Regions from separate parts of the Methylobacterium sp. Leaf466 genome, predicted to be linked through region 2. Evidence: predicted binding sites of a transcription regulator. Region 2 holds the regulator's gene; each other region holds the start of a gene.
The links. The regulator PhoB, encoded in region 2, activates phosphate uptake and scavenging genes when phosphate is short. The targets are predictions, from matches to a motif close to TGTCATNNANCTGTCAT.
Positions count from the first base shown of each region.

Region 1: the regulator PhoB is predicted to act here: its motif matches at 2,248-2,264, upstream of ASG59_RS07580 (CorA family divalent cation transporter).
Region 3: the regulator PhoB is predicted to act here: its motif matches at 2,721-2,737, upstream of ASG59_RS01395 (UDP-2,3-diacylglucosamine diphosphatase).

Region 1 covers NZ_LMRC01000012.1:271,671-276,313, forward strand. The annotation lists gene ASG59_RS07575 (Orn/Lys/Arg decarboxylase N-terminal domain-containing protein) at 1-1,063, opposite strand, end outside; gene ASG59_RS07580 (CorA family divalent cation transporter) at 1,159-2,184, opposite strand; gene ASG59_RS07585 (DUF1508 domain-containing protein) at 2,339-2,521, opposite strand; gene ppk2 (polyphosphate kinase 2) at 2,690-3,613, shown strand; gene ASG59_RS07595 (hypothetical protein) at 3,624-4,025, opposite strand; gene ASG59_RS07600 (enoyl-CoA hydratase/isomerase family protein) at 4,162-4,643, shown strand, end outside.
Region 2 covers NZ_LMRC01000036.1:85,352-89,994, forward strand. The annotation lists gene pstC (phosphate ABC transporter permease subunit PstC) at 1-785, shown strand, start outside; gene pstA (phosphate ABC transporter permease PstA) at 805-1,710, shown strand; gene pstB (phosphate ABC transporter ATP-binding protein PstB) at 1,764-2,582, shown strand; gene phoU (phosphate signaling complex protein PhoU) at 2,711-3,430, shown strand; gene phoB (phosphate regulon transcriptional regulator PhoB) at 3,463-4,164, shown strand; gene ASG59_RS19200 (GcrA family cell cycle regulator) at 4,235-4,643, opposite strand, start outside.
Region 3 covers NZ_LMRC01000001.1:333,779-338,421, reverse strand. The annotation lists gene ASG59_RS01410 (PA0069 family radical SAM protein) at 1-115, shown strand, start outside; gene ASG59_RS01405 (ribonuclease HII) at 102-722, opposite strand; gene ASG59_RS01400 (glycosyltransferase family 1 protein) at 788-1,852, opposite strand; gene ASG59_RS01395 (UDP-2,3-diacylglucosamine diphosphatase) at 1,849-2,673, opposite strand; gene ASG59_RS01390 (aminotransferase class V-fold PLP-dependent enzyme) at 3,119-4,327, shown strand; gene ASG59_RS01385 (D-2-hydroxyacid dehydrogenase) at 4,433-4,643, shown strand, end outside.

The sequences.
Region 1 (4,643 bases), on a different contig from region 2:
CGTCGAAGAGGATGTAGTCGCAGAGGTGGCCGATCTTCTCCAGGATCATCTGGGCGTTGTAGATCGTGCCGTCGTAGGTGCATTGCTCCACCACCGCGACGCGGAACGGGCGCTCGCGCTTCCACGCCTCCTTGTCGGTGACCAGCGGGTTGGTGCGGATCTTTTCCCGGATCGCGGCCTCGTCCAGGGCCTCGTGGTACATCGGGCCGATGAGGCCGAAGCAGTTGCGGTCGGTCTCGAGAAAGACCGGCACGGCGCCGCCGAGGAACAGGGCGCCGTGATGGGCCGCCTTGTGGTTGTTGCGATCGAACAGCACGAGGTCGCCCTCGGCCACGAGCGCCGACAGGACGATCTTGTTGGAGGCCGAGGTGCCGTTGAGGACGAAGTAGGTCTTCTCCGCTCCGAAGATGACGGCCGCCTCCTTCTGCGCCTTGAGGGCCGGGCCCTCGTGGACAAGCAGGTCGCCGAGGTCGAGCACCGAGTTGTCGAGGTCGTCGCGGAACACCGCCTCGCCGAGGTGCTCGACGAAGATCCGCCCGATGGGCGAGCGGTTGTAGAAGATGCCGCCGTTGTGGCCCGGACACGTCCAGAGCTGGTTGCCCTGCTCGGCGTAATCCACCAGCGCGCCGAAGAACGGCGTCTTCAGGGTCTCGGCGTACTGCTTGACGCGGCTGACGAGGCCGCGGGCGATGTAGTCGGGGGTCTCTTCGGCGAGGAAGATGTAGCCGTCGATGAAGTCGAGCACCTCGACGGGGATGTCCTCCAGGCGCTTCCTTCGGACCATGATGACGATGGGCATCTCGAGCCCGCGCTTCCTCATGAGGTTGATCAGCGCCGCCGCCTTGCCGTCGAGCCCGCGCTTGCCCCAATCCACCACCATGCAGCCGATGGCGGCGTCGGTCTGGACCGCGATGGCCGCATCCTCGACGCGCCGGGCGCGCACCACCTCGAAGCCGAGCTTTTCGATGGAGGTGAGGATCTGCTGGACGCGCACGCCCTCGAGGTCGTCCGGATCGAAGTTGGGCGCGCACATCAGCACGGTGAAGCGGCGGAAGAAGTCCATGCGGGGGAAGGCTCCGTGGTGGGATCGTCACCGTTGCGACGCGGGATGACGCGGCGATGACGGCGTGCTGGTGATGGGCGCAATGCGCCCGGGGATCAACCGCGCCGACCAGCGACACCGAGGCGGCGGATGACGAGGAACACCGCGAGGGACGAGAGCGCGCCGATCCCCAGGGCGATGGTCGAGCCGTTCTCGAAGTCGGCGAGGAACAGGCCCTTGCTGTTCATGCCGAACACGCCCGTCACCAGGGTCGGCGGTAGGAACAGGGAGGTCAGGATCGAGAGGGTGAAGAGCTGTCGGTTGGTCTGCGCGGCGGTGCGGCCGGCGATCTCGTCCTGGAGCAGGCGGCTGCGCTCGGCCAGCACACCCATGTCGCGGTCGAGGGAATCGATGCGCTGGACGACGCGGGCGGCCATGGTCATCACCGCCTCCGGCAAGGCGTCGCCGTCGTCGTCGGTCTCGGCCTCCAGGCGGTGGAACACGGCGCCGAGGCCGGCGACCTGGCGGCGCAGGCGCACCGCCCGGCGACGGATCGGCGCCAACGGACCGGTGTCGTCGGCACCCGCCCCGTCGAGGATCCGGTCCTCGATGGCGTCGAGTTCCTCGGACATGCGGACGGCGCCCGCCTCCATCGCCTGGACGACGTGGCCGACGAAGAGTTCGAGCAGGCGGGCGGGCGAGGTGACCGTCAGGCCTGCCAGGGCGGCGTCGCGGGCGGCCTCCGCGCAGGCCGTGGCGTGTCGGCGCCCGCTGACGAGGTAGCCCTGCCCGAGCACGCAATGTAGCCGGCCGGTGGGTTCGTCGCTCAGCGCGCCGGCGAAATCCCGTTCGCGATCGGCGACGACGAGGCCGAACTCCGCTCCATCGACCACCACGCGCTGGTGGCCGTCACGGGCGAAGATCGCCGCGGCCAGACGCGGCGGTCCGAGCCGCCCGGCTTCGACGGAGCCGTGAAGGCGCGCATCGACGAGGTCGACGTGGAGCCACACGAAGCCGGCGGCGGCATCGAGCGGCGGCAGGTCGGCGCCGGTCTCGAGGAGCAAGGCGCGGCCCCGCCCGTCGAAGTGGAGCCCGAAGATCAGGCCGGGAAGGACGGCCTCGTCGGTGAGAAGTCGCGGCATCGGGCCCTGCCGGTTCCTCGCCGGCAAAGTGCCGAACCGTCCCCGGCTCCATCGCGCGTAGCGGCGACACCTTGATGACGCCCTTGCCGAGCCTGACCGGGCCGCCTCGCGTCGCCGGAAGACGACGCGGGCCGGCCCCTGTCGACCATGCGCCCTACGCCGGCGTGCAATCCATGCCGTTGCGGCGCGCGTTCTCGATGCAGTTCGCCTTGCTGGCGTAGGTTTCCGTGGAGGCGCCGACGATCCTGCCGTTCGATGCCGTGCGGCGCCACCGCCAGCCGGTCCCGCTGGCGTAGATCTCCCAGGTGTCGCCGTCGCGTCCCTTGCAGGTGCTCATCGATGTCCTCACGCAATAATAACTCTAGGTAGCGAATCAACCTTAAAGAATGTCGGCGTCGGAATCCAGGGGTGCCCGCCGCGGCGTGCGCGACGGCGGGGCGTTTCGCCGAACTGTCACATCGGCATGGTCTAAGCGCCCGTGGGACCTCGAGGCGTTGGAACGACGATGGATCACGGGCGGCAGGCAGGCACCTTCGACATCGAGGCGATCCGCAGGGAGGTCGCCGACGACTTCGACGAAGAACTCGAAATGGAGATGGAGGAGGAGCGCCTCGAACGCCTGGCCGACGCCGTCGCGGGCGATCCCCGCGCTCCGCAGATGGACCGCAGGCTCTACTTCCGCGAGCTGTTCCGCCTCCAGCACGAGCTCGTCCGGCTGCAGGATTGGGTCCAGTCGCAGAAGCTGCGGGTGGTGGTGGTGTTCGAGGGCCGCGATTCGGCCGGCAAGGGCGGCGCGATCAAGCGGATCACCCAGCGCCTCAACCCGCGCGTCTGCCGCGTGGCCGCCCTACCCGCCCCGAGCGAGCGCGAGCGCACGCAATGGTACTTTCAGCGCTACGTCGCCCACCTGCCGGCCGACGGCGAGATCGTGCTGTTCGACCGCTCCTGGTACAACCGCGCCGGCGTCGAGCGGGTGATGGGCTTCTGCAACGACGCGCAATACGAGGAATTCTTCCAGTCGGTGCCCGATTTCGAGCGGATGCTGGTCCGCTCGGGCATCATCGTCCTGAAATACTGGTTCTCGATCACCGACCAGGAGCAGGCCCTACGCTTCCAGATGCGGATCCACGACCCGCTCAAGCAGTGGAAGCTGTCGCCGATGGATGTGGAGTCCCGCCGCCGCTGGGAGGACTATACCAAGGCCAAGGAGGTGATGCTCGCCCGCACCCATATCCCGGAGGCGCCGTGGTGGGTGGTGGAGGCCGTCGACAAGAAGAAGGCCCGCCTCAACTGCATCGACCACCTCCTGACGCAGATCCCCTACGGCGAGGTCCCCCATCCCACCGTGGTCCTGCCCGAGCGGGTGCGACACGACGACTACGCGCGCCAGCCGGTCCCGTCCGAGATGTTCGTGCCGTCCCGCTACTGATCGGGGGCGGCTACGGGCAGGCCAGGCCGTACCGGGCCACGACGATGTCGCCCTGGCGGGGCGCGTTGAGGGCGAGCGGTGCGGTGCCGCCGCCGTCGATGTCGACCCAGCAGCGATCGCGCACGGCGACGACCGCATAGCGTGCGGTGAAGGCCGGCGGCTGCGGCGCCGCGAAACGGTCCCGTGCCCTGCACACGACGGACACCGCGATCTCGCCGGACCTGTCGTAGCGCAAGCGGCGGCTCGCATGCGCACGCACCGTGAAGGCGGGGCCGCCGTCCTGACTCACCAGGACGGTGTGCGGCGTCTTGTTGGCGACCGTGCGCAGGCACGAGGCCTCGCCCGGCAGGAGGCCGGCCAGAAGGAACAGGGCCGATCCGACGGTGAGGGTCGTGGCGGAAGATGGGCGCATGGCGCTGGACATCTCATCGAATGGGGAGCGGTGCGCTCTGATCGAAGACGCATCGCCCGCGCGGGCTGTCGGGCGGTGAACTCGCCCATCAACTTGCGCTAGGGTCGGGCGTTCCCGTCACCCTGTGCAGGCCATCATGAGCGACAGCCCCGAACTGCTCTTCGACGTCGATCCCGCCGGCATCGCCCGCCTCACCCTCAACCGGCCGCAGGCGCGCAACGCCCTGACGTTCGCGATGTACCAGGGGCTGATCGACCATTGCGCGGCGATCGATGCGGATACCGCGATCAAGGTCCTGGTGATCACCGGTGCCGGCGACCGGGCCTTCGCCGCCGGCACCGACATCGCCCAGTTCCGAAGCTTCGAGACGGCCGAGGATGCCATCGGCTACGAACGGTTCATGGACCGGGTGATGGGGGCGCTCGAACGGCTGCGGGTGCCGACCGTGGCGGCGATCGCGGGCGCCTGCACCGGCGGCGGGGCGGCGATCGCGGCGGCCTGCGACCTGCGCATCGCCACGCGCGACGCCCGGTTCGGGTTTCCGATCGCACGAACCCTCGGCAACTGCCTGTCGCTCGGCAACCTCGCGCGGCTGTCGGCCCTCGTCGGTCCGGCACG
Region 2 (4,643 bases):
CCGGCTTCATCACGTCGAGCGCCTGGAACATCGGCCAGGAGCAGTACGGCGCCTTCGTCGCCATCATCGGCACGGTCGCATCGGCCTTTCTCGCCCTGATCATCGGCGTGCCGCTCTCGCTGGGCATCGCGATCTACCTCACCCAGCTCTGCCCCGGCTGGGCGCGCAAGCCCGTCTCGATGACCATCGAGCTCCTGGCCTCGGTGCCGAGCATCATCTACGGCATGTGGGGGCTCTTCATCTTCGCCCCGCTGTTCGCCCAGTTCGTGCAGATTCCGGTGTCGAACGTGGTCGAGGGCATGCCGATCGTCGGCACCCTGTTCTACGCCCGCGTCCCCTCCGGCGTCGGCATCCTCACCGCGGGCATCATCCTGGCCATCATGATCGTGCCGTTCGTGGCCTCGATCACCCGCGACATGCTCGACCAGATCCCCACGGTCCTGCGCGAGAGCGCCTACGGCATCGGCTGCACCACCTGGGAGGTGGTCCGGCACGTGCTGGTGCCGCAGGCCTCGGTCTCGATCATCGGCGCGATCATGCTCGGCCTCGGCCGCGCGCTCGGCGAGACCATGGCGGTGACCTTCGTCATCGGCAACGCCAACCGGCTGTCGGCCTCGATCTTCGATCCGGGCTCGACCATCGCCTCGCGCATCGCCAACGAGTTCAACGAGGCCGACGGCATGCAGCTGAACGCCCTGATGGCGCTGGGCTGCATCCTCTTCGTCGTCACTTTCATCGTCCTGATCATCGCCCGCCTGCTCGTCAGGCGCGTGAAGGTCGCCTGAGAGCAGGGAAACCGCACCCATGGCCTCTGCCACTCACCCCACCGTGCCCCCGCAACGGGCGGCCGCACCGACCACCGGCAGCCGTGTCCGGTCCGGCCGGCGGATCGCCGACAAGGTCCTCATCGTGGCGAGCACCATCGCCACGGGGATCGGGATCGTCGTGCTCGGCTCGATCCTGCTCATGCTCATCGTCGAGGGGGTGAAGGGCTTCTCGCCGCTGCTGTTCACCGAGCCGACCCCCGGACCGGGCTCCGAGGGCGGCGGCATCGCCAACGCCATCCTCGGCAGCCTCGTGCTGACCCTGATCGGCATCGTCATCGCCACGCCGATTGGCGTGCTCGCGGGAACCTACCTGGCGGAGTACGGCCGCAACTCGAAGCTCGCGGACATCATCCGCTTCCTGAACGACATCCTGCTCTCGGCGCCCTCGATCCTGATCGGCCTCTTCGTCTACACGCTGATGGTCAAGCCGATGGGCAGCTACTCGGGCTGGGCCGGCGGCGTGGCGCTCGCCATCATCGCCACCCCGGTCATCGTGCGCACCACCGAGGACATGCTGCGCCTCGTCCCCTCCACCCTGCGCGAGGCGGGCGCGGCGCTGGGCGCTCCGCCCTCCATCGTGATCAAGGCGATCACCTGGCGCGCGGCGAGCGCGGGCATCGTCACCGGCATCATCCTGGCCCTGGCCCGGATCGCGGGCGAGACGGCACCGCTGCTGTTCACGGCGCTGAACAACAACAGCTGGTTTTCGGCCAACCTGATGGGCGGCATCCCCAACCTTCCGGTGATGATCTACCAGTTCGCGCTGTCTCCCTATCCGAACTGGCAGCAGCTGGCCTGGGCCGGGGCGCTCCTCATCACCGTCACGATCCTCGCCCTGTCGATCGTGGCCCGCTTCGTCATCAAGAGCGATCGCGCGCGCTGACAGCGCGTCGATCCGGTCCCTTCCTCTTCCGTCTCGACAAGGACGAACCCACGATGAGCGCCGAGCCCGCGATCCAAGCCGCCCAACTGACCGGGCGCCACAAGGCGGACGAGAACGCCCCGATCCGCATCGCCGTGAAGGATCTCAACTTCTATTACGGCAACTTCCACGGCCTGAAGTCGGTCAACCTCAACTTCCACGACCGGCAGGTGACGGCGCTGATCGGCCCGTCGGGCTGCGGCAAGTCGACGTTGCTGCGCACCTTCAACCGGATCTACAGCCTCTATCCCGAGCAGCGGGCCGAGGGCGAGATCATGCTCGACGGTCGCAACATCCTCGACCCGAAGATCGACCTCAACGAGCTGCGCTCGAAGATCGGCATGGTGTTCCAGAAACCGACGCCGTTCCCGATGTCGATCTACGACAACGTCGCCTTCGGCCTTCGCCTGTACGAGCGCCTGTCCAAGGCCGATCTCGACATCCGCGTCGAGGAATCCCTGCGCAAGGCGGCCCTGTGGGACGAGGCCAAGGACAAGCTCAAGCAGTCCGGCATGGGCCTCTCCGGCGGCCAGCAGCAGCGCCTGTGCATCGCCCGCACCGTCGCCCAGCGCCCGGAGGTGATCCTGTTCGACGAGCCGACCTCGGCGCTGGACCCGATCTCGACGGGACGCATCGAGGAGCTGATCGAGCAGCTGCGCTCCGAGTTCACGATCGTCATCGTGACGCACAACATGCAGCAGGCCGCCCGCATCTCGCAGTTCACGGCGTTCATGTACCTCGGCGAACTCGTGGAATTCGGGCCCACCACCCGGATCTTCATGAACCCCGAGAAACGCCAGACCCAGGACTACATCACCGGCCGCTTCGGCTGAGGCCGTTCGACCGCCGGACGGTCCCCATCAGCCATCGCATCGGACCCGACCTCGTCCGCTGCGAAATACTCTCCCGACCGATCCCGTTCGCCGTTCCCCGCCGGGGCGCCGACCCGAGGAGTGCGATCATGCCCGACCATATCGTCAGTTCCTACGACACCGACCTCGAGGACCTGCGCCGCGCGATCTCCGAGATGGGCGGCATCGCCGAGAAGATGATGAACGAGGCGGGCCACGCCCTCGTGCGGCGCGACGCCACCCTGGCCCAGACGGTCATCGCCGCCGACCAGCGCCTCGACGTACTGCAGCGCGAGATCGAGGAGCGGGCGATTTTGCTCATCGCGCGGCGCCAGCCGATGGCCATCGACCTGCGCGAAACCATCTCGGCGATCCGCGTGTCGAGCGATCTCGAGCGGATCGGCGATCTGGCCAAGAACGTCGCCAAGCGCGTCATCGCCATCGCCGGCGAGATCCAGTCGCAGAAGGTGGTCGTGGGCATGCAGCACATGGGCGACCTCGTCCAAGAGCAGCTCAAGGACGTGCTGGACGCCTATTCCAGCCGCGACATCAAGGCGGCGCACGACGTCTGGGAGCGGGACGGCGCCATCGACGCCCTCTACAATTCGCTGTTCCGCGAGCTCTTGACCTACATGATGGAAGACCCGCGCAACATCTCGTTCTGCACGCACCTGTTGTTCTGCGCCAAGAACATCGAGCGGATCGGCGACCACACTACCAACATCGCCGAGACGATCCATTACCTCGTCACCGGTGAGAACCTTCCCACCGATCGCCCGAAGAACGACGCGTCGAACTACGCCATGGTGGAGCCGCCGACCGGCGCCTGAAGCCCCCGGCAGGGACATCCCAGACAAAGCCCATGAGTACGCGTATCCTGATCGTCGAGGACGAGGAGGCCCTTACCCTCCTCCTCCGCTACAACCTCGAGGCGGAGGGGTTCACCGTCGACGCGGCCGCCCGCGGCGACGAGGCGGACCTGCGCCTGCAGGAACAGCTTCCCGACCTGGTGCTGCTCGACTGGATGCTGCCCGGCCTGTCGGGGATCGAGCTCTGCCGCCGCATCCGTGCGCGCCGCGAGAGCGAGACCCTGCCCGTCATCATGCTCACGGCCCGCGGCGAGGAGGGCGACCGGATCCGCGGTCTCGGCACGGGGGCGGACGATTATATCGTCAAGCCGTTCTCGGTGCCCGAACTGCTGGCGCGGGTGCGGGCGCTGCTGCGGCGCGCCAAGCCGGCGCATGTGGCGAGCCTGCTCATCGCCGGCGACATCGAGCTCGACCGGGTCAGCCACCGCATCCGCCGTCAGGGCCGCGAGATCCACCTCGGGCCCACCGAGTTCAAGCTGCTCGAATTCCTGATGCAGAGCTCCGGCCGGGTGTTCTCGCGCGAACAGCTCCTGGACGGCGTCTGGGGTCACGACGTCTACATCGACGAGCGCACCGTCGACGTCCACGTCGGCCGCCTGCGCAAGGCCATCAACCGCACGACCCAGTCCGATCCCATCCGCACCGTTCGCGGCTCAGGCTATTCGTTCGACGAGACCTTCGCCGTCGACGCGTGAGGCCGCCACGCGCGGTATCGCCGTCCCGACCGCGACATCCGCCGCCCGGCCGCGAGCCGGCCGTGAGGGATCAGCGGAATCCGCCGGCCCGGCGGTCGCGTTTGCGCTCGGTCGCCGGCTGATAGGCGATCTCGGCGTGATGGGTGCAATAGGGCAGGCCGGTGATCGCCCGGTCGCCGCAATAGTAGAAGTCCGTCGAGGTCGGGTCCCCCATCGGCCAGCGGCACATCGCTTCCCGCAGGTCCATGATCGTCACCCGCCGCGAGACCGCCAGGGTGACGGGATCGGCGGGCAGCGCGACGTCGAGTGTGGCGGCAGCGACGACCGCCTCGACGACGATCGGTTCCACCGGCGGCGGGAGCGTCGCCTCCTCGACGATGATCTCGACCTCCGCCTCGCGGGTCCCCTTCTTGCGCCCCGCGATCGCGGTGTCGGCGCTCTTCACGCGTCCCGAAAGCCCCAGGCGGTGGACCTTCCCG
Region 3 (4,643 bases), on a different contig from region 2:
GGAGCGGATGCGGCTCGCGCGAAAACGCTTGGGCTACCGCGAGACCCGCGTCCCGCTGCGGACCGACCTGTTCGTCAGACCCTCCCGCGACGGCGCCCAGCTCAGCCTGCTGTGACACCGGGGAGCTGAGCGTAGCGGCGGGTGAAACTGATGCGGTGGTGTGGGGTGCGCCCGAGGCTGGCGAGGCCCGCCAGATGGGTGCGGGTGCCGTAGCCGACGTTGCTGTCCCAGCCATAGGACGGGTAGCGGACGGCCAGGGCCCGCATCAGGGCGTCGCGCACCGTCTTGGCCAGGATGGAGGCGGCGGCGATCTGGGGCACCAGCCGGTCGCCTCCGACGATCGCCGTGCAGGGCCGGTCGAGCCCCGGGATGGGATCGCGGCCGTCCACCATCACGGGGCCGTCGAGGCCGAGACCGACGACGGCGCGGCGCATGGCGTCGAGCGTGGCGGCGCGCACGTTGATCCGGTCGACGAGGGCGCGGGAGCCGGCGGCCAGCGCGATACGCGCGCAGGCCCGGATCTCCGGCGCCAGCGCCTCGCGGGTCGCGCGGTCGAGGCGCTTGCTGTCGTCCAGGCGTCCCAGCACCGACGGCGGGATCGCGGCGGGATCGAACCAGACCGCCGCCACCACCACTGGCCCGCACAGGGCCCCGCGCCCGACCTCGTCGCAGCCGACGACGGCGGGATAGCGGCCGGGCGACGCGGGATCGAAGGGAGGCATGAGAACCGTCGCGCGAAGAACGAGCCCCGGGGCCGAACCGCTCGTCCGGCAGGGACAGGGATCGTCTAACGGGGCTCGACCGAACCGACAACGGCGGGCGCGACGCGCTCGCGCCGTCGCGCGGGCAGCCCGTGGGCGCGCTCGATGTTGCCGAAGAACTGCCGCGCGCTCTCGGTCCAGGTGTAGCGCAAGGCCTCCGTCCGGCAGGTCTTGCGCGGGATGTCGAGGGCCGCCAGGGCCGCCTTGCGCAGATCCGCGTCGAGCACGCCGGCGTCGGTGCCGCCGATCACGTCGAGGGGGCCGGTGACCGGGTAGGCGGCCACGGGCACGCCGGAGGCCAGAGCCTCCAGGAGCACGATGCCGAAGGTGTCGGTGAGGCTCGGGAACACGAAGACATCGGCGGCGGCGTAGACCGCGGCGAGGCCGGCGCCGGTCCGCATCCCAAGGAAGCGGGCGGCCGGGTAGAGCGAGGCCAGCCTGGCGCGGTCTGGACCGTCGCCGACCACGACCTTGCTGCCAGGCAGATCGAGGTCGAGGAAGGCCGCGATGTTCTTCTCGACGGCGACACGGCCCACGAAGAGGAAGACGGGGCGCGGCAGGCCGGCCAGCGCGTCGCTCTCCTGAGGCCGGAACAGGTCAGTGTCGACACCGCGCGTCCAGCGCATCAGGCGCGTGAAGCCCCGCGCGGAGAGATCCTGCTCCAGGGACGGCGTGCTGACCATGGTGCCATTGGCGGCATCGTGGAAACGTCGCAGCCAGGCATAGCTCCAGGCTTCCGGCACCGGCAGTCGGGCGGAGAGGTATTCGGGAAAGCGGGTGTGGTAGCTCGTCGTGAAGGGCCGCCCCTGCGCCAGGCAGAGGCGGCGCGTAGCGTAGCCCACCGTCCCCTCGGTGGCGATGTGGACATGGGTCGGCGCGAACTGCGACCACAGCCGGGCGACCTTCGTGCGGGTCGCATAGGCGAGCCTGATCTCGGGGTAGCCGGGCAGCGGCAGGGACGCGAAGTTCTCGTGGGTGAGGAAGATCGTCTCGAAGCCGAAGGCGTGTCCCGCCGCGGCCATGTGCTCGAGGGAGCGCACGACGCCGTTGACCTGGGGGTGCCAGGCATCGGTGGCGATGAGCAGCCTCACGCGACGGCCCGCGCCCCGCCCCTGTCGACCGCGATGGTCACCGCGGAGGCGGCCTCGCGGGCGCGCAGGACACTGGGATAATGCAGCACCTCCATCGTGCCGTCGTAATGCTCGACGATGGCCGTGCAGGATTCCACCCAGTCGCCGGTGTTGAGGTAGGTCAGCCCGTCGATCTGCCGGTTGGCGGCGTGGTGGATATGGCCGCAGATGACCCCGTCCGCCCCGACGCGCTTGGCTTCCGCCGCGAGCAGCTCCTCGAACTTGCCGATGAAGTTGACGGCGTTCTTCACCCTCAGCTTGGCCCAGGCCGAGAGCGACCAATAGGCCAGACCGAGGCGGCGGCGCACGGTGTTGAGGTGCGTGTTGATGAAGAGCGCCGCCGTGTAGGCGCCATCGCCGAGGTAGGCGAGCCACTTGGCGTGGCGCACCACCATGTCGAACTGGTCGCCGTGGATGACGAGGTAGCGTTTGCCGTCGGCGGCCACATGCACGCGCTGGTCGGCGACCTCGATGCCGCCGAAGTGCGCGCCGAGGTAGTCGCGCAGGAACTCGTCGTGGTTGCCGGGCACGTAGATCAGGCTCGTGCCCTTGCGGACCTTGCGCAGCAGCTTCTGCACCACGTCGTTGTGGCTCTGGGGCCAGTACCAGCCCGACTTCAGTTGCCATCCGTCGACGATGTCGCCGACGAGGTAGATCTCGTCGGCATCGTAGTCGCGCAGGAAGTCGAGCAGCAGGGCGGCCTGGCAGCCCTTGGTGCCCAGGTGCATGTCGGACAGGAAGAGCGTCCGGACACGGATCGCCTTCTCGTTGTCTTCGCTCACGGGGATCTCCGGGCAGACGCGTCGTGCCGGAGCCAAACCGGATTCCCGTATCAGTTTGATGACGCGGCCCCACGCGGCAGCCCGAGCGCGCCCCGGGAAACCGGTCGTCGGCGGCCACGGGCGGGCCCTCTGTTGCAGCGCAATTTTTTGAGTCGCGTGGACAAGTTTTTTCAGTTTTCCTTCACAGCGGAAGCTCGCCATATTGCCGGCGCGACAGGGGCGGCGCGAGCCGTCCCTTGCGCGCGGCCATCTCACGCCGGGTCGGCGTTTCGGGACGGAGCGGACGGAACCGGTGGACGGCGTTCTACGAACGCGACACCCGTACGACGCTCTGGACTACAGGGATGGGCGCGCCGGGTCGTCACGACCCGTCGGCAGACAATCATCGTTCGAGGCGCCGCCACATCGCGGTCGCGAGACGCACTGGGAACCGGAGACAATCATCATGGCGCCAACGAAACGGCCTGGTCGCAACCACCTCTTCGTGCCGGGCCCGACCAACATCCCCGACCGCGTGATGCGGGCGATGATCGTCCCCTCCGAGGATCACCGCTCGGTGGATTTCCCGGCGCTGACCAAGCCCCTGTTCGAGGACACCAAGATGGTGTTCGGTTCGACCGACGGCACCATCTTCCTGTTCCCGGCCTCCGGCACGGGCATCTGGGAATCCGCGCTCACCAACACCCTGTCGCGCGGCGACAAGGTGCTGACCTCGCGCTTCGGCCAGTTCAGCCATCTCTGGGTCGACATGGCCGAGCGCCTCGGCCTCGAGGTCATCGTCCAGGACGAGGAGTGGGGCACCGGCGCCGATCCTCAGCGGATCGAGGAGGCCCTGCGGGCCGACAAGAACCACGAGATCAAGGCCGTCATGACGGTCCACAACGAGACCGCCACCGGCGTCACCAGCGACATCGGTGCGGTGCGCAAGGCCATCGACGCGGCCGGCCACCCGGCGCTGCTGTTCGTGGACGGCGTGTCCTCGATCGGCTCGCTGCCGTTCTACGCCGACCAGTGGAAGGTCGATTGCGCCATCGCCGGCTCCCAGAAGGGCCTGATGCTGCCGGCCGGCCTCGGCGTGATCTGCGTCAGCCAGAAGGCGCTCAAGGCCGCCGAGACCTCCTCGGGCAAGAACGACCGTCTCGCGGCCGTCTACTTCGCCTGGTCCGACCACCAGAAGCAGAACCCGGGCGGCTACTTCCCCTACACCCCGTCGCTGCCGCTGCTCTACGGCCTGCGCGAGGCGCTGGCCTGCATCAAAGAGGAAGGCCTCGAGAACGTCTATCACCGCCATCACGTGCTCGGCGAGGCGACCCGCCAGGCCGTGGCGGCCTGGGGCCTCAAGACCTGCGCCAAGGAGCCCAAGTGGAACTCCGACACGGTGACGGCGATCCTCGCTCCCGAGGGTGTCGACGCCGCCGCGATCATCAAGCACGCCTACGTGCGCTACAACCTGGCGCTCGGCGCGGGCTTGAGCAAAGTGGCCGGCAAGGTGTTCCGCATCGGCCACGTCGGTGACCTGAACGAGCTCTCGTTGCTCGGCGCCATCGCCGGTGCCGAGATGTCGATGCTGGACAACGGCGTGAAGGTGCAGCCGGGCTCCGGCGTCGCCGCCGCCTCGAGCTACCTGCGCGAGAACCCGCTGTTCAAGGCCTGATCCGACCCCTCCCGGGGCCGGTCTCCACGACCGGCCCCGGACTTTCGACAGACCACGCGTTCGCGTTCGGCCGTGCCTCGCGCGGGGACGTCACCGAGAGTTTCCATGACGCACAAAATCGTCTTCCTCGACCGTGAGTCCCTCGACGCCACCGTGCGCGAATTCAATTTCCCGCACGCGTACAAGGAATACGAGTCGACCTGGACGCCCGACGAGATTGTCGAGCGGCTTCAGGGCGCGTCGATCGCGCTGATCAACAAGGTTCCGATGCGGGCCGACACCCTGGCGAGGCTGCCGGACCTCAAGCTGATCGCGG